4 regions of the Vallitalea longa genome follow, and region 4 is predicted to be linked to each of the others. Evidence: predicted binding sites of a transcription regulator. Region 4 holds the regulator's gene; each other region holds the start of a gene.
What was found. The regulator Rex, encoded in region 4, represses fermentation and respiration genes when NADH is low (regulators of the CRP and FNR family bind a similar motif). The targets are predictions, from matches to a motif close to ATTGTTAANTANTTAACAAT.
Positions count from the first base shown of each region.

Region 1: the regulator Rex is predicted to act here: its motif matches at 2,292-2,311, upstream of QMG30_RS18990 (glycerol dehydrogenase).
Region 2: the regulator Rex is predicted to act here: its motif matches at 2,393-2,412, upstream of serC (3-phosphoserine/phosphohydroxythreonine transaminase).
Region 3: the regulator Rex is predicted to act here: its motif matches at 2,620-2,639, upstream of adhE (bifunctional acetaldehyde-CoA/alcohol dehydrogenase).

Region 1 is NZ_BRLB01000015.1:82,590-87,468, reverse strand. Features, by position in the region: gene QMG30_RS19000 (DUF4358 domain-containing protein) at 29-490, opposite strand; gene QMG30_RS18995 (GDSL-type esterase/lipase family protein) at 673-1,668, opposite strand; gene QMG30_RS18990 (glycerol dehydrogenase) at 2,419-3,510, shown strand; gene QMG30_RS18985 (extracellular solute-binding protein) at 3,791-4,879, shown strand, end outside.
Region 2 is NZ_BRLB01000014.1:25,144-30,022, forward strand. Features, by position in the region: gene ilvB (biosynthetic-type acetolactate synthase large subunit) at 1-1,410, shown strand, start outside; gene QMG30_RS18135 (GNAT family N-acetyltransferase) at 1,436-1,984, shown strand; gene serC (3-phosphoserine/phosphohydroxythreonine transaminase) at 2,568-3,650, shown strand; gene QMG30_RS18145 (phosphoglycerate dehydrogenase) at 3,687-4,850, shown strand.
Region 3 is NZ_BRLB01000008.1:167,784-172,662, forward strand. Features, by position in the region: gene serS (serine--tRNA ligase) at 1-348, opposite strand, end outside; gene QMG30_RS13960 (HD-GYP domain-containing protein) at 699-1,760, opposite strand; gene adhE (bifunctional acetaldehyde-CoA/alcohol dehydrogenase) at 2,736-4,879, shown strand, end outside.
Region 4 is NZ_BRLB01000020.1:15,675-20,553, reverse strand. Features, by position in the region: gene QMG30_RS20960 (NAD(P)H-hydrate dehydratase) at 1-533, opposite strand, end outside; gene acpS (holo-ACP synthase) at 558-923, opposite strand; gene QMG30_RS20950 (coiled-coil domain-containing protein) at 920-1,534, opposite strand; gene QMG30_RS20945 (redox-sensing transcriptional repressor Rex) at 1,756-2,388, opposite strand; gene QMG30_RS20940 (helix-turn-helix domain-containing protein) at 2,722-3,117, opposite strand; gene abc-f (ribosomal protection-like ABC-F family protein) at 3,337-4,879, shown strand, end outside.

The DNA.
Region 1 (4,879 bases), on a different contig from region 4:
CCTATGTACTGTTTTGTCAGGAATATAATTAATCAACGTAAGTACTTATAACATCTTCTGCGGTATTATTATCAGCTATACAAACAATAACATATTTACCAACTTTTTTAATAACAGCATTATCTAATTTTTCCATTTCTTCTGGTATATAAGTTTCAAAAGCTTCTTTTTGAGTTTCTATTCGTTCTTCACAAGCTTTGTATGCTTTATCTGCATCTTCTTTGTCTTCAAGCTCAAAGACTGCAATTTCTTCAGCTGTTGCACCACTGCTTACATATACTTCTGATGCTACTGCATAATCTATTTGATATATGGTTTGTATACTACTATCATCAATTTTGGTTAAATCATCTACAAATTCGATTTTTTCGTTCAGATTAGTAGCCAAATCACTTATATCAAGTGTTACTTCTTTGTCGTCATTTTTACATCCTACAAATGCAAATAAGCTGATTATAATAGCAAATAAGATACAATAATTTTTTTTCATGATATTAATCTCCTCTTTAAGTTAGTTAAGTACATTTTATAAGTACTTAGTTAATTTTATATTAAAATTTATATTGATAAATAACTCAAACTTTCCACATTTAATATAATGCAGGCAATAGGTTAGTTTTTTATTATGCAACGCTTAATTAAATAGGAAAGATGAGTAAATAATATAAAAAATTACTTGATTTTTTCTGTGGTATGTGTAGTTAAGTATTCAACCCATTTTTCGCAATATGGTTTTTTTAGGTGAATTCCATCTACTGCAGCATCATCGTATAGACAACCATTTTTATCCATTACTGATTCTGCAACATTAACATAGTACACTTGCTTTTCTTCTGCCATCTTAGCGATACGAGTGTTATATTCTGCTATTTTAGAGTTCTTGACATAGCTATGTGTAGAGGACAATTTTGCAGTAACTGGTAAAATTGATTGTATATATATAATTGCATCGGGGTGAGATTCTTTGACAGCATCAACGATCTCTTCATATTTTTCTATAAATGTGTCAGTTGAAACCCATCCTGTTTCATTAATACCTAACATGATATATATTTTCTTGAATTCAGCTTTTTTAATTGCATCAATTACAGTTATTTTAGTACCGTTATCATTTATATAAGGTTTAGTGAAGATTGTGTTAACCATTAAGCCTTTATGTGTATATGATGTTGATTTAGAAGGATGGGAATATAGCATAACCCCTTCTGTTCTAGAATTACCTATAAATACAGCATCATCAAAATAGGTTTCTTCTACAGCATCACTTGCTGGTACTGGTTCAGAAAAATTATATCCATCGATAATCTTTGCTGTAGCTTCTGTATTAGTTGACTCACTGTTGTTTGATTCAGTTTCATTGGTAGTACCAGTTTGTTTAGTTGGTTCATTACTTCCTTGAGCATTTTCAGTGATGTTTTCTTTGTTTCCATCATTATTATTTTCAGTTGCGGTTGCATTGTTTCCATTCTCTACATTTTTTTCATTATTGTCAGTTTCCGAAAGTGTAGGAGTTTTTGTATGTGGATTGAAGATGTTTTTTATATCTTTTTTAAATAGCACCAGTATTAATACAGTGATTAATACTATCAACATTATTATCCTACGTACTCTTCTTTTTTTTCTTTCCTTTATGTAACTTGGTCTTCTCGTATTTGAATAATTATTCATCTTTTTTCCTCTCTCATCATAATCCAGTATAGATATTTTTGTCAATAATTAGTTGTTGTACATTCTCCCAATATTTATATAATTTATTATTCAAATTTCTTTATATATTTCTTTTTTTTCTATAAAACATTCCTTAATTTGCATTATACAGTTTTCTTATATGATAAATGGCCGGCTTCTCATATATAAGACTGTTTGAGTAGGTAAAAAGTTTAAAAAAATTATTTTTTTTACAACTGTAAGCAATACTCGGAAAACGTAAGAAAATGATTATTTAAGAATGTAGCAAGATAAGAATAAATATAAGATATTCTAGTTATCTACATAATTATTATTGTAAAAAAGATATTATATATAAATATTATAGAGCTTTTATTATTTACATTAAATTACGCTAATAAAATTTTGATGCTTTATATAAAAAAATTAATTTAATTGTCATTTATTGAGAGTTGTTATTGTACACTATCTTATTATATATTAAAAACTCGAAATATCATATTAAAATATAATTAAAATTTATTAAAAAAATATTACTTAATATGTAATAAATTACAATGAAAATATTATTGGTAAATTATGGCCGAAATGATGCTTTTGTATGTATAATAAATTTCAAAATATTGGTTAAAATATCAACAACTGAAACAATTAACATCAAAAAAATATATAATGTTTTCGCTATAACTACAATCCCATTTTTATTAAATTAAGTTGATTAGCAATAATAATTATAAGGAGAAATGAATTATGAAAAAAGTACTTATATCACCACTGAAATATCTACAAGGTAATAGTGAATTATCTAATCTAGGTATTTATGTTAGAGATTTTGGATACAATGCGCTTCTTGTAGCATCATCAGACGATGAGAAAAGAGTTGAACAGCAATTAGTTGAAGCTAATAAGAAAGAGAATTTCAATATGATTCATGGTGATTTTAAAGAAGAGTGTACCAAAAAAGAAATTGAGAGATTAAGAAGAAAAAGTGTCGAGAATGATTGTGATGTAATCGTTGGATTAGGAGGTGGTAAAGCTCTAGATACAGCCAAAGCAGTAGCTCATTTTGAGAATAAACCAGTAATTATAATTCCCACTATAGCATCGTCAGATGCACCTTGTAGCTCTTTAGCAGTAGTCTATACAGAAAACGGTGAATTCGAAGAATACATTTTCTTTAAGAAAAATCCAGACTTGGTTTTAGTTGATACAGGAATAATTGCAAAAGCTCCTAGTAGATTTTTAGTTGCGGGGATGGGTGATGCTCTATCAACATATTTTGAGGCAAGATCATGTAGAGAAGCATATGCTAATAATATTCCAGGGGGTAAAAGTACTCTAGCTGCTTTAGCTGTTGCAGAATTATGTTATGAGACTCTTTTGTCCGATTCATTGAAAGCATTGGCTGCATGTGATAATAATGTAGTAACACCTGCTTTGGAGAACATAATTGAATCTAATATACTATTAAGCGGATTAGGGTTTGAAAGCAGTGGATTGGCAGCGGCTCATGCTATTCACAATGGATTGACAGCGCTAGAAGAGACACATAATTATTTCCATGGGGAAAAGGTTGCTTTTGGTGTTATTGTACATTTAGTGTTAGAAAATGCACCTATAGAAGAATTGAACACTGTACTTTCTTATTGTAAATCGATTGGATTACCTGTAAGCTTAAGAGATTTAGGGGTAGAGGAAATAACAAGAGAGAAAATAATGAAAGTTGCTGAGTTAGCTTGTGCAGAAGGTGAAACAATTTATAATATGCCTTTTGATATCACTGTTGAGGGCGTTTATGGAGCAATTATTGCCGCTCATCAACTTGGTCTTAACGTAAAATAGGAAAGAAACAATATAATTTTACTATACAATATGCTGTCTTATACAGCATATTTTTTTGTGCAAAAGAAAAGTCATATAAGAAATTGTGCATGTTAGACAAAAAAAATACTCAGCCAACAGATATATTAATTAATTTGTTAAAACTATTGACGTGTCTGATAAAAAGTGATAATATACAAGTGTGAAATAAATATACAATAATTTTTAAAAATATATGAAATATATTTTCAAAACTTTATTTCACTGAAACACAAAATCGTATAATTAGGAGGATGTTTTTATGAAAAAATTTATATCGCTATTATTAGTGGTAACTATGGTTATGACTTTATTATGTGCTTGTGGGAAAAAGAATACAGATAATGATATTGTGGATTCTTCAAAGACACAAAAAGAAACAGAAGATCAAACAAATAATGAAGCGGATAAACAAAAAGAAGATCCTGTAAAAATTAGAATCTACTATTCTGATAACGCAACGTTGCCATTTAGAGAAGACTGGTTAACTGTAAAAGAAGCAGAAAAAATGTTCAATGTGGAATTTGATTGGGAAGTCATCCCAATAGCAGATTATCAAACAAAAGTATCACTTGCATTAAATACAGGAACTAATACACCAGATGTAATCCTATATCAATCAACAAAAGGTGAAAATGCTTCACTTGCGCTAAATGGTGCTCTAGTTCCAATTAGTGATTACTCAGATTTCACACCTAACTTTAATGAACTAGTAAAAGATTTCGGACTACAAGATACTGTTGATGAGTTGAATTTAGCTGATGGAAAACGTTATTATCTACCTAGTCTCTATGACATTCCTTTTTATGATGGTGGTCTTATTCTAAGAGAAGATTTCTTAGAGGCAGAAGGAATAAATGCGCCAAAGACATTTGATGATCTATATGGAATATTGAAAGCATATAAAGAAAAGAATCCTGAATCATATCCACTTACTATATTAGCAGGTCCACGTGTACTTTATCGTATGACAATGCCTTCATTCGGAGTAAGTCTAGGTAAAAACGGATCATCAGGAACTAATACACTTAGCTGGGATTATGATAAAGAGGAATATTTCTCAGGTGCAATAAGTGATGGATACAAAGAATACATAGGTTACTTGGCAAAATTATATAGAGAAGGTTTACTTGATCCAGAAATGGCAGATCCAATCAATGGAGACATATGGTCTCAAAAAATGGCTACAGGAAAATCAATGGCTACATATGCATATTATGACCAAATAGGCGGATTAGAAGGTTCAACAGAAATTGATGGTTATAAATTACAGATGTATCCATCACTAGAAGGTTCTGCTGGTGCTCATCACCAACCTAAGAGCAGTACTGGTTCAGGTATCATGTTCCCA
Region 2 (4,879 bases), on a different contig from region 4:
GGAATAGCTACTGCTTACATGGATTCCGTACCAATGGTTGCTATTACAGGTAATGTTCCTGTCTCTTTATTAGGAAGAGATAGTTTTCAAGAAGTTGATATAACTGGAGTGACAATGCCTATTACGAAACATAATTATATTGTAAAAGATGTAAAAGATTTGGCTGATATCATAAGAGAAGCTTTTTATACAGCTAAAGAAGGTCGTCCAGGTCCAGTTCTTATTGATATACCGAAAGATGTAACAGCGAATATGTGGGAATATGAAAAGAAAGAACCTAAGAAAGTAGGAAGATGTTCCAAAGATATTACAACTGAATCTATTGAAAAAGCTTTAGAGTTAATTAATAATTCTCAAAAGCCATATATTTATGCTGGTGGAGGAGTTATAATTTCAGAAGCCTCTAAAGAATTAGAAGAATTCGCTAATAAAGTTCAAGCACCTGTTACATGTAGTTTGATGGGAATAGGGGGATTTCCAACAACAGATAAACTATATACAGGCATGATTGGAATGCATGGTTCAAAAGCCAGTAATCTAGGTGTAACATCTTGTGATCTACTTATAGTAGTTGGAGCTAGGTTTAGTGATAGAGTAATTGGAAAACCTGATAAATTTGCCAATGGAGCTAGGGTACTTCAGATAGATGTTGATCCAGCAGAAGTTAATAAGAATATATTGACTCATCATTCTGTAATAGGTGATATCAAGAAAGTATTACAAAAATTAAATGATAATCTAGAGAATCAAAATCATACTGTTTGGCTTAATGAAATAAAGTATTTGAAAGAAAAATATCCACTAAAATATCCTGAAGGTTGTCTTAGTGCTCAATATGCAATTGAAAAATTAGATGAAATCACTAATGGTCAAGCAATTATCACAACAGAAGTAGGTCAGCATCAGATGTGGGCTGGACAATACTATAAGTTTTCAGAACCTAGAAAGTTCTTAACTTCTGGTGGTCTTGGAACTATGGGTTACGGATTTGGAGCTTGTATCGGAGCTAAAGTAGGTAATCCTGATAAGATAGTTGTAAATATTGCAGGTGATGGAAGTTTTCGCATGAATTTCAATGAACTACTAACGGCTGTTAGACACAATATTAAAATAATCGTCTTAGTCATCAATAATGGAGTTCTTGGTATGGTTAGACAATGGCAGACATTATTCTATGGAGAAAGATATTCATTCACTACTCTAAATCAAGATTTGGACTATGTTAAGTTAGCGGAATCTATGGGAGCTGTAGGATATGATATTACGGATAAAGATCAGGTAGAAGATGTTTTCAGAAAAGCTATTGATGAAACAAAACCTGTAATCATTAATTGTGTTATTGATAAAGATGACAAAGTTTTTCCTATGGTTGCACCAGGAAAACCTATTGAAGATGTAATTGTTGAATAATAGCATTTTAAATGGGGGAAATTTTATGGAAGTATATAACGAGAATGTCTTGAAAGATGGTCAGAAACTTATTATACGTAATGTATCAGAAGATGATGCTCAAGGTTTAATTGACTTACTAAAGACAGTTGATGATGAAACAAAATTCTTGGCACGTGAGCCCGGTGAATTTTGTTTCACATTGGAGCAAGAAAAAGAATTTATTAAGGGTATGATGAATGCTGATAATAATATATTGTTTATTGGGGAAATAGACGGTACAATCGTAGCCAATTGCTCAGTAGGGATTGTTACAAATAATAAAAGATATCTTCATAGAGCTGCAATGGGTATTTCCGTTAGAAAAAAATATTGGAGCAAGGGTATTGGTAGATTACTGATGAATGAATGTATCAATTGGTGTAAAGAAAAAGGTGTTGAACAACTGGAGCTAGAAGTTGTTACTGAAAATAGCAGAGCTATTTCAATGTATGAAAAATTTGGTTTTGAGAAATATGGAACTAAAAAACATGCATTAAAATACAGTGATGGAACTTATGCCGACGAATACTATATGATTTTATTTCTAGAGTAGTATATTAATGAAGTTACAGATTAAACTTTTCTAATATAGACAGTATTACTGTTGGTTTAGAAAAGTTTTTTGCTTTTTAGAGTTAGGGTTATCGCATGAGAAATATTTCATAAAATAACAAATAGTACAAGATAGTCGTAGGCAAATGGATATTAACGATATTAGAAAAGTAAAAGTCAAAAAATGTGTTAGCCGTTTTTTAAGAGCTGATAAATATTTAACAAATATTAAAAAATATGTTATAGTTATAATATTGCAGAAAAATAATTATTATATAATAAGAAATTTACTATAATACCATAAATTTTTAGCTTTGTGAAGGTATTTTTTCTTGACTAGTTAAGCTTTTTATAATATATTATATTTAGTGCATTAACATATTAAACTATAAAATATTAGATTTATGAGTTTATCATTTTTTTAACAAACAATTAACATTATTTAATGAATATATTATATCATTATAAATGAAATAGTTTGAATATTTTGTTTGAAGACAGACAATGATGTTTGTCTTGCAAAGACAATGAAATAAATAGTTGAATATGTTACATATAAAAATTTCGATTTGGAGTGATAAAAAATGAACAGAGTTTTCAATTTTTCAGCAGGACCATCTATGCTTCCTTTAGAAGTGCTTGAAAAAGCTTCTAAAGAAATGACTAATTATGATAATACGGGAATGTCAGTTATGGAGATGAGTCATAGATCCCCAGCATATCAAAACATCATAGATACAGCAGAGAAGACATTTAGGGAAATCATGAATATACCAGATAATTATAAAGTGCTATTTCTACAAGGCGGAGCTTCAACACAATTTGCTATGATACCACTTAATCTATTCAACGGTACCAAAAAAGCAGATTATGTCAATACAGGTGCTTGGTCTAAGAAGGCTATAGCAGAAGCTAAAAAATATGGTGAAGTTAATGTTGTAGCTTCATCAGAAGACAAAACTTTTACATATATTCCAAAACTTGATAAAGATAGCTTTACAAAAGATGCAGATTATTTTCATATAACATCCAACAATACAATTTATGGAACCAAATTCAATGAATTACCTGATACTGGAGATGTACCTATCGTAGCTGATATGTCATCAAATATATTATCTGAAGAAGTTGACGTAAGCAAATATGGAGTTATTTATGCTGGTGCACAGAAAAATATGGGACCAGCTGGTGTTACAGTTGTTATTATTAGAGAAGATCTAATTGGTGATAGCATGGACATTACACCTACAATGCTTCAATATAAAACACATTCAGATAAAGGTTCCATGTTTAACACACCTCCAACCTACAGTATATATGTAGCTGGAATGGTTTTCGAGTGGGTTAAAAATATAGGTGGAATCAAAGCTATCCAAAAAAGAAATGAAGAGAAATCAAAATTAATCTATGATTATCTTGATAGTAGTGAATTATTCAAAGGAACAGTAGTAAAAGAAGATCGTTCATTAATGAACATTCCATTTGTTTTACCTACAGATGAACTTAATGCTAAATTCATAAAAGAAGCAGCAGAACAAGGTATGGTTAACTTAAAAGGCCATAGAACTGTTGGTGGTATGAGAGCTAGTATTTACAATGCAATGCCTGTTGAAGGTGTTAAGAAATTAGTTGAGTTTATGAAAAAATTTGAAGATGATAATAAATAAATTTTTATCTATTATAATAGGAAGGGACTGAATACAATGTACAAGATTAAGACTCTCAATAATATTGCAAAAGAAGGCCTTGAATTATTTAGTGACAGATTTGAAATAGTTGATGATAAAGACGTTAACGGTATATTGCTAAGAAGCTATAAAATGCATGATATGGAATTGCCTAGTAGTTTAGAAGCTGTTGGACGTGCAGGTGCAGGTGTTAATAATATACCAATCGATAAATGTTCAGAAAAAGGTATAGTAGTATTTAATACGCCAGGTGCTAATGCTAATGCAGTCAAAGAATTGGTTATGGCAGGTCTATTGTTAGCATCAAGAAATATTGTTGGAGCTATTGATTGGGCTAAGACTTTAAAGGATAAAGGTGATGAAGTACCGAAACTCGTGGAAGCTGGTAAGTCTAATTTTGTTGGACCTGAAATCAAAGGCAAAACTTTGGGTGTAATAGGATTAGGTGCTATTGGTGTTTTGGTTGCTAATGCAGCAGAAGCTCTAGGTATGAAAGTATTAGGATATGATCCATTCATATCAGTTGAGTCCGCTTGGGAACTAGATCATAATATCAAAAAATCAGATACTCTTGATGATTTATTCATGAATTCAGATTACATCAGTATACATGTACCTCTTATGGATAATACAAAAGGTATGATTAATGATGAAAATATCTCTTTAATGAAAGATGGAGTAAGATTACTCAATTTCTCTAGAGCTGGTTTATGTGATGATAGTTCATTGGAAAAAGCATTAGAATCTGGTAAGATCGCTAGATACATAACTGATTTCCCATATGATAAAGTTCTCAACATGAAGAATGTTATATGCATACCTCATCTTGGAGCATCAACACCTGAATCAGAAATCAATTGTGCTGTTATGGCGGTTAATGAAGTAAAAGATTATATTGAAAATGGTAATATAACTAATTCAGTCAATTATCCTGAATGTAATATGGGAGTATGTCATGCAACATCAAGAATCGCAGTAAATCATAAAAATATTCCATATATGGTTAGTAATATTACAACTGCTTTGGCATCAAAAAATATTAACATCATTGATATGATCAATAAAAGCAAAAAAGATTGGGCATATACTTTGATTGATGTAGAAAGCAAGATTACAAGTGAGATTGTGGATGAATTAAAAGCTATCGATGGAATCGTTAAAGTAAGGGTCATAAAATAATCAATGGAATAGTTGAAATTAGAATTATA
Region 3 (4,879 bases), on a different contig from region 4:
CGTATCACCTTGTGGTACTGTTTCATTAGGGATATTAGGGATAGTTAACATAAAATTATATAAATCAGAATCAACCTTCTTAACTTCTACATCTATTTCTTTAATCTTAGTAGAAAGCTCTTTCATCTCGATTAAGATTTCTTTTACATCTTTGCCTTCTTTTTTCATAGCTGGTATTTGCTTTGATACTACATTCTGCTTATTCTTTAATTGTTCAACTTCCTGCAATAATTCTCTTCTTTTGCTATCAAGCTCTTTAAATAAATCTAGATTGAACTCTTCTTTTCTGTTAGCCAATGCTTTTTTTACTTCGTCAAAATTATTTCTTAACATTTTAATATCTAACATTTTTTTCACTCCTTTTTGAAATAAACTTTAAAGAGGCGACGCCTCGTAAAACTTTACTATTAAATAAAAATACAAAAAAACCCTTCGCCCGTTAATGGGACGAAAGGATATCCGCGTTGCCACCCAAATTATTGCATGTTACTGCAATCTCTTTGTTAGTAATATAAAGGCTACCAACCTCTAACTCTTCGTTAGGTACTAAGGAAGTGGAGGGATTATTTCGTTCTGTCAGTTCTCACCAATCCTGACTCTCTGAAAAAACTACCTTAATCTTAGCTTCCATCATGGTACTAATCACTATTTAATTTATTATAATATATATTATGTCTCTTTTCAACTAAAAAATCAATCTATATTTCATAAGTATCTACAATAAAAACTTTTTTATTCTCAAGTAGATCAACTTCTACCCATTCGTCATATTTTCCATCTTCGTCTTCTAAAACTCTTATTACAGGTCTTGCTGGAAAACCATTATTTTGTCTTAAAACAATTCCCTTTTTACCTTCATTAGTTATAATACCCATTCCAGAAGGATACACAGCAATATATTTAATGAATTCATCTACCAAATGTTCATCAAATAATCTTCCTTTGTTAGCAACAAGATATTCAATGACCTCATATATTTTGTATGCCTCTCTATAAGGTTTTTCTGTCACCATAGAATCAAAAACATTACATATTGTAATAATTTTAGTTGCACTATTAATTTTATTTCCACTCCACCCAAAGGGATATCCAGAACCGTCAATATTTTCATGATGTGTCAGTATAATAACTTTTGATATAGAACTTATCCATGATGCTTCGCATATAGCTTCATATCCATAAATTACATGTTGCTTTACAATTTCAAATTCTTTTACATTAAGTTTACCTGGTTTATTTAGAATTTCTTCCGGTATAAGAACCTTACCTAGATCATGTAACAGAGCTCCTATGGCTATATCTCTTACTCTGTTTTTGTTAATGCCCAACTTGATTGACAATAATACCGCCAAAGCACAAACGTTAACTGAATGTGCATATGTATATTCGTCTTTCCGTCTGATATCTACTAAATTAACAATTATATTCCTTTGCGATAACACATCTTCAACTATATCTTGCGCGGCTGAAACAATATTCGTTAATTCTAAATGCCCTTGAGTACTATAGTTTTCTAGAACTTTTTTAACTTCCTTTTTACAGTTTTCTCGTGTCTTTTCTTCTATAAAATCTTTTAATTCGACACCTTCTGACAATTCATCTTCTATATATATATAATTTACTCCTAGCTCTTTTAATCGGATTATATAAGATTTCTTAATATGAATCCCTTTAGATAAAAGAAAGCTACCATTTAAAGAATAAACAGGCCGTGCTACTCTTTCGTTACCTTTTAAATTGTCTATCATCACTCTTCTCATTAAATCCCACCTATAAAACAGCTAAACTCTTTTATTATTTACCTATAAAAATCAATAAAATCATAATTTAAGTATAACAAATTCAATATTAATAAAATCGATCTTTACAGTTGATATAATCATATCATTTTTTTATAGTATCTTCAATTAAAATTGAAATAAATGAATAAAAAGACTTATTATGGAAATCATTATTAATGTACCATTTATTTACAATGTTTGATTTATGAGGATTTTGGTTTAGGAAATAAGCCTCAATAAATATGGTACATCATCTAATACCCCCCTCAACCTGCGTTTTATTCCCCCCCTGAAACGCAGGTTATTTTTATATTAGGAATTAATACCTATTTCGTTAATTATAGTTTACTTTTTGTATATAAAATAGTTCTTATTTCTTAAGCTTTTTACCTCTCTTTCCCACTTTTTGATTATATATGATAAACCTATAATATATAAAAACATGTCAAAAATAATATTCAATTATTACATTTTTTAATAATATTATGTCTTTTATTTTTATCTAATTTTTAAATCCATACTTAATAAAATTAATATTACTCTTTACAATAGTTTAGTTATCAAAGAGTTTTCTTAATAGCATATAATTGTTATAAATTTAACTATTTTTAAATATATTTTATAGTTTATGTAAATCAAAATGCATCTATATATTATAATGCAATAGCATTAATTTATATACATTACATAAATATAATTATTTTATATGTGCAAAATGCCTATGTGTATACTGTATTTATAGTTAAAATGTACACTATGTTTTGTTAAAATTTTTATTTGATATTGACAAAAGATTATCAAATTGTTATTATATCAGTGTAATATTTTTTTGAAATACATTGTTAATTATTTAACGTTTAAACATTGAAAATCAATTTAATAACGCGACTCAAATCGCATTATAATATCAAAATAGGGAAAACTAATATATGAATTTATTTAGGAGGTTAAAGTATGGCAAACACAAAAGTAACTAAAACTAGTGAAAAACCAAGTATTAATGTACCAAAAATGATTGATGAATTAGTAGAAAAGGCTACAGTAGCATTAGATGAATACTTAAAACTCGATCAAGAAACAGTAGATAACATTGTTAAAGAAATGTCACTTGCAGGATTAGATAAACACATGTATCTAGCAAAATTAGCTGTCGATGAAACTGGCAGAGGAGTATATGAAGACAAAATAACAAAAAATATTTTTGCTACAGAATATATTTACCATAGTATTAAATATGAAAAAACAGTAGGAATCATTAGTAATAATAAAGAAGAAGATTATATGGAAGTTGCTGAACCAGTTGGTGTTGTTGCTGGTGTAACACCTGTCACTAATCCAACTTCAACTACATTATTTAAAGCAATAATCTCAGCAAAAACAAGAAATCCTATTATTTTCGCTTTCCATCCATCAGCTCAAAAATGTTCTTCTGAGGCAGCAAGAATAGTTAGAGATGCAGCTATTAAAGCTGGTGCACCAGAAAACTGTATCCAATGGATAGAAACTCCATCATTAGAAGCAACTAATACATTAATGAATCATCCTGGAGTTGCTTTAGTTCTTGCTACAGGTGGATCTGGAATGGTTAAATCAGCTTATTCAACAGGTAAACCTGCTCTTGGTGTAGGACCTGGTAACGTACCTTGCTTCATAGAAAAAACTGCTGATGTTAAAAGAGCTTCTACAGATTTAATTCTATCTAAAGCTTTTGATAACGGTATGATTTGTGCATCTGAACAAGGAGCAATCATTGAAGAACCTGTATACAAACAAGTTACAGATTATATGAAACAACAAAATTGTTATTTCTCTACAAAAGAAGAAACTAAACGACTAGAAGGTGTTGTTATTAACCTTGAAAAAGGCGCTGTTAATCCAGCAATAGTTGGTAAATCACCTTACGAGATAGCAAAACTCGCTAATATAAATATACCAGAAGATACAAAAATCTTATGTTGTGAAATAGATGGAGTCGGACATGAATATCCATTATCAAAAGAAAAATTATCTCCTGTATTAGCTATTATAAAAGCCAAAAATGCAAAAGAAGGAATTGAGTTATGTGAAAAGATGGTAGAGATAGGTGGTCTTGGTCACTCATCAGTTATTCATTCAAATGATGACGAAGTAATTAAACAATTCTCTTCAAGATTGAAGACAGGACGTATTATCATTAACTCTCCTTCTACTCACGGAGCAATTGGTGATATATATAATACAAACATGCCATCACTTACATTAGGTTGTGGTTCTTACGGTAAAAACTCAACAACATCAAATGTTACAGCAGTTAATCTAATTAATAAGAAAAGAGTGGCGAATAGAAGAGTGAATATGCAATGGTTTAAAATTCCTGAAAAAATATACTTTGAACCAGGTGCAGTACAATATTTAAGTAAAATGCCTAATATAACAAAAGCTTTTATTGTAACTGACCCATATATGGTTAAATTCGGATATGTTGATAAAATACTTTATCATCTTAGAAATAGAAATGATAATATTCACTGTGAACTATTTACTGAGGTAGAACCTGATCCATCTATTGAAACAGTTAAAAAAGGTGCTGAAATGATGGAAAAATTCGATCCTGATGTAATTATTGCTTTAGGTGGTGGTTCAGCAATGGATGCTGCAAAAGGAATGTGGTTATTCTACGAACATCCAGAAGCTAATTTCAGTGATATGGCACTTAAATTCATGGATATTAGGAAACGTATTTACAAGTTCCCACCAATGGGTGTTAAATCTAAGTTTGTTGCAATACCTACAACATCCGGTACAGGTTCAGAAGTAACTTCATTCGCTGTTATTACTGATAAAGAAAAAGGTATTAAATACCCTCTTGCAGATTATGAATTAACACCAGATGTTGCAATAATAGATCCAGATTTCGTTATGTCAGTACCTGCTGGTGTAACTGCAAACACTGGTCTCGATGTATTGACACATGCATTAGAAGCTTATGTCTCTGTTCTAGCTTCTGATTACACTGATGCACTTGCATTAAAAGCCGCAGAATTAGTATTTGAATATTTACCAAGAGCTTACAAAAATGGTAATGATGCTGTAGCTAGAGAAAAGATGCATAACGCTTC
Region 4 (4,879 bases):
GCAATGCCTAAGACATGTCCGTCATCTGCATTTATACCAGAAGGTATATCAACAGCTATTTTATAAGCATTGGTATGATTTATCGCATCAATGGCTTCATAATATCTATCTGTAACTTCTCTGGATAAACCAGTTCCGAAAATAGCATCATAGATAACATCACAACCATTTACTAAAGTCACGAAATCATTCATCTCTTCTTGGCTATTATATTCATGTATATCAATATTAAGCTTCTTGGCAACATCATAATTTATCTTGGCATCACCTTTTATTTTATTAGAATCACCTATTACAGCTATTGATACATTTATATGGTTACAGCTCAATATTCTTCCAATCGCAAGTCCATCCCCACCATTATTGCCTATACCACAACAGATAACAACTTTTCTACTTTCCCTTATGGTACTTATAGTTTCACTGACAACAGACATAGCAGCATTTTCCATTAACACAATACCTGGAATACCTAGTTCTTGTATTGTATATCTATCGATTTCTCTCATTTCACTACTACTGACAACTTTCATACTATGACATCTCCTTTTTCTTATCTACTCACCTAAGGCTGTAGCAATAACATATTCCTTAGAATGAGATATAGAAACATGTATTCTGGAAATATTAAGCTTTTCAGCTAGACTTCTAGCATTATTATATAGAATCACATAAGGTTTACCCATATCATCACGTAGAACTTCAATATCCGCAAGAGAAAAATCAACAAATCCTGTACCAAGAACTTTTGAAACAGCTTCTTTCGTAGCAAAATTACCAGCTATCGTCTCAGGTCTAAGATTTCTATCTTCAAACAATCTGTTTTCATTCAATGTAAAGTATTTTTCTAGGAATCTTTCATTTTGGATAGCTTTTTCTATTCTGCTTATCTCTATGATATCGTTACCAATCCCTTTTATCATTTACTTCCTCCCAGATATTTCTTATCATATAATTCAATGATTTCATACCCGACTAAATCATGCATATAAGAATATAATCTATCATATTCTTCCTTAGCTTCTGTTTTTCTTACTGCCTTTTCTTTTAATTCTTCCCTAACTTTGTTAATCCATTCTTGTAATTCATCCAGTTCATTTTTAGTATTGAACATACGCATATAACAATCCTGCATAGTATATTCCAATAATTCTTTATTAGTGATTTGAATCTCTTTTGGTAGGGTTTCCATTCTCTCTTCCATTTTATCTAATTTAACTTTAATATCACTAATGTACTTTTTACTTTTTTTCATTTCATTTATAGCAGTATCGTCTTCATCTTCTATGGCTTCTTTCATATTATCAACAATATCTACCATCATCTTCTTTTTGAGTAAAGAATATTCTTTTAGATCATTAGTCAATTGACCTTGTTCACCAACTAATTTATTGAGTTTTTTTTCTAGATCTGATATTTTTTTTGATTTTCTGTTATTACAAAATAGCTCATGCCATCTATTATCCAAAGTTAATATATGGACTTTTTTTTCTATATTTATTGGTTTCTCAATCTTCTGTTTAGAAAAAAACATATATTCACGTCCTCATTATTTATATGTAGTAAAATAATATCTACTTAACTTGTCTTATTAGTTAAAATATAAAGATAGTAGTGTTAAATAAAAATCAACCTATACTAATTATATCGTAACAAATCATTATATTCTATAGCACAATATAATTAAAAGGTACCCAAAATATGAGTACCTAATACCTCTAAGAATAGTTATAAATCTACAAAAATAACAAGTTTTTATATTGTTTCTTTTATATTGTATGAAAGGGTCATCAAACTATCTAATAGATGAACATTTTCTACAACAACATTTTTATTAGTTAATTTTAAGTCTATGGGAGCAAAATTCCATATACCTTTTATTCCGTAATTAACTAAATCATTAGCAACCTTAGGTGCTTTTTGTTTAGGTAGAGTAAGAATCGCTAAATCAATCCTATTCACTTTAATAAATTCTTCTAACTCATCTAGATCTTTAATCTCAATACCCCTTACAGTAATACCAACAAGTCTTGGATTCACATCAAAAAGTCCTTTGACTTCAAAACCTCTTTTATCAAAATTAGTATAGTTAGCAAGTGCTTGACCTAAATTACCCGCTCCAACAATAATCGTGTTGTATTTATTTTCTAAACCAAGTATTTTACCTATAGCGTTGTATAGATATTCAACATTGTAACCATAGCCTTGTTGCCCAAAGCCGCCAAAATTATTTAAATCTTGTCTTATCTGTGAAGCTGTTACACCCATTCTATGGCTTAATTCTTTAGAGGAAATTCTTACAACATCATTTTCCAATAAGTCTCCTAAGTATCTGTAGTATTTTGGTAATCTTTTGATTACCGCTGTTGATATTTTCTTTTGTATCATATAATCAATCCCCAATCCTTTGATACTATTTTGGAACTTTTATAAAAATAATTATATATGTTTGTTAAATCTATGTCAAATAATGAATTACTGTTTTTCCCATATTGTTTATAGGTTATTACAATAAATATTATCTACCCAACCATTGTATTTAGTAGATATTCACACAACATTCACTATATGTCTATTGCATACAATAGTTTTTCTGTAGATTATCATATATTATTTTATATTTAGAAGCTTTTTATAGTAGATATGACTTATAAAATATTTTAATGTCCTTAAATTTATACATCTTTCCTATATCTAGTATAAAAGCTCTAAAATAGTTAATTATAAGAGTTCCTTACCTAAATAGTTATTAATAGCATCTTTAGTTTTTTTTGTATAGTTTGCATCAGTATATAAAATTCTTTGAATTGTCCTTTGAGATAAATTAGCTTCTTTGGCGAGATCTTTAATGGTTATCTTATTTTCAACCATAAAATTACCTAGCTCTTTCCTTTTTATCTCATCTTTTTTGTATTGCCTGTTATAAAAATATGTTGTATTAACTTTTGAACTAATCTGACCTAATTTTCTTTTACGTTGATAATCAAGGCATTTTTCACACTGTTTAACACCTCTAATAAGTGATTCTTGCGATAAAGGCTTCCCACATCTTATACACTGCTTTCTCTCCACACGAGCTTTTCTCAATTTCTTCATATAACCTGCATTACGACTCAAGTCATCATCCCCTTTAGAAAAGTTCTTTTATCATATATATGTTGTCCAAAAGAATTTTATTCTTATGTAAATAAAATAAACTAGTAAGATAAAATAAACTAAACTTTTATTATCATCTATATACTAACCAAAATAACGTAATATTAACCTATAAACTTTTCAAAACCAATGATTAATGGTATCATAGTATGGTAATTTTATTATTTATAGGAGGTAACTATGATTTTATCATGTAAAAATATATGCAAAGCATTTGTAACGAACACAGTACTAGATAATATAAGTTTTTGGTTAGAAAAAGGAGATAAAGCTGCTATAGTAGGTATTAACGGAGCTGGTAAATCAACACTATTTAAAATTATAACAAATGAACTAGAAGCAGATTCAGGACAAGTTATAATTAACAGCATGACTAAACTTGGGTATCTATCACAAAATAGTTCTTTATCTTCAGAAAAAACCATATACGATGAAATGCTCCTTACATGCAAAGATATCATTGATATGGAAAACACCCTAAGAGATTTAGAAATCAAAATGTCTCAGCTTAGTCATGATAGTGAAGCCATGGATTCATTAATGAAATCATATTCTAATCTTCAGCATACATTTGAAATCAATAACGGATATAGCTATAAAAGTAATATAAAGGGTGTCTTGAAAGGACTTGGTTTTTGCGAAGAAGACTTTTCTGCTAACATATCCACTTTATCAGGTGGACAAAAAACAAGAGTAGCTCTTGCAAAAATACTTCTCGAAAAACCTGATATATTACTTTTAGATGAACCGACTAACCATTTGGATATTAAAGCATGTGAATGGCTGGAAGGCTTTTTGTGCAATTATCAAGGTACAGTTATAATTATTTCTCATGACCGTTATTTTCTAGATAAAATAGTAAATAAAGTGATTGAGATAGAAAATACTCACTCACAAATATATAACGGTAATTACAGTTTCTATATAAAACATAAGTCAATAAATGAAGATATACAAACCAAACATTATATAGAGCAACAAAAAGAAATTAGAAGGCAACAAGAAGTTATCCGTGAACTTAGGTCTCATGGTAGAGACAAACTCATAAAACGAGCTCAAAGTCGCGAAAAACAGCTTCAAAAAATTAACATGATCGATAAACCATCATATGTAAATGATAGTATGCATCTTAAATTATCACCTAGAACAATTAGCGGAAACGACGTCCTTACTGCAACAGATATATCAAAGTCCTTTGATAACAAGCATCTTTTTTCGAATCTCGTTTTTCAGATCAAAAGAGGTGAAAAAGTTGCGCTGATTGGAGATAACGGTACAGGAAAAACAACTTTGTTCCGTATAATATCTCATCAACTAAAACAAGATACTGGTGATATATCCTTAGGAGCTAAAGTACAAATTGGTTATTATGATCAAGAACATGCTACCCTAAATCAAAATAATACTTTGATTGAAGAAATTTCAGATGCATATCCTAATATGACTTCCGGACACATACGTAATACACTAGCAGCATTTTTATTTACAGGTGAAGATGTATTCAAAAGAATATCAAGTTTGAGCGGAGGAGAAAAAGGAAGATTGATTCTCGCTAAACTCATGCTATCAAATGCTAACTTTTTATTATTGGATGAGCCTACTAATCATCTTGATATAATATCTAAAGAAATTCTTGAATCAGCTATAAATAATTATACAGGTACAGTTCTTTTTATATCTCATGACCGTTATTTTATAAACAAAATAGCCACAAGAGTACTGG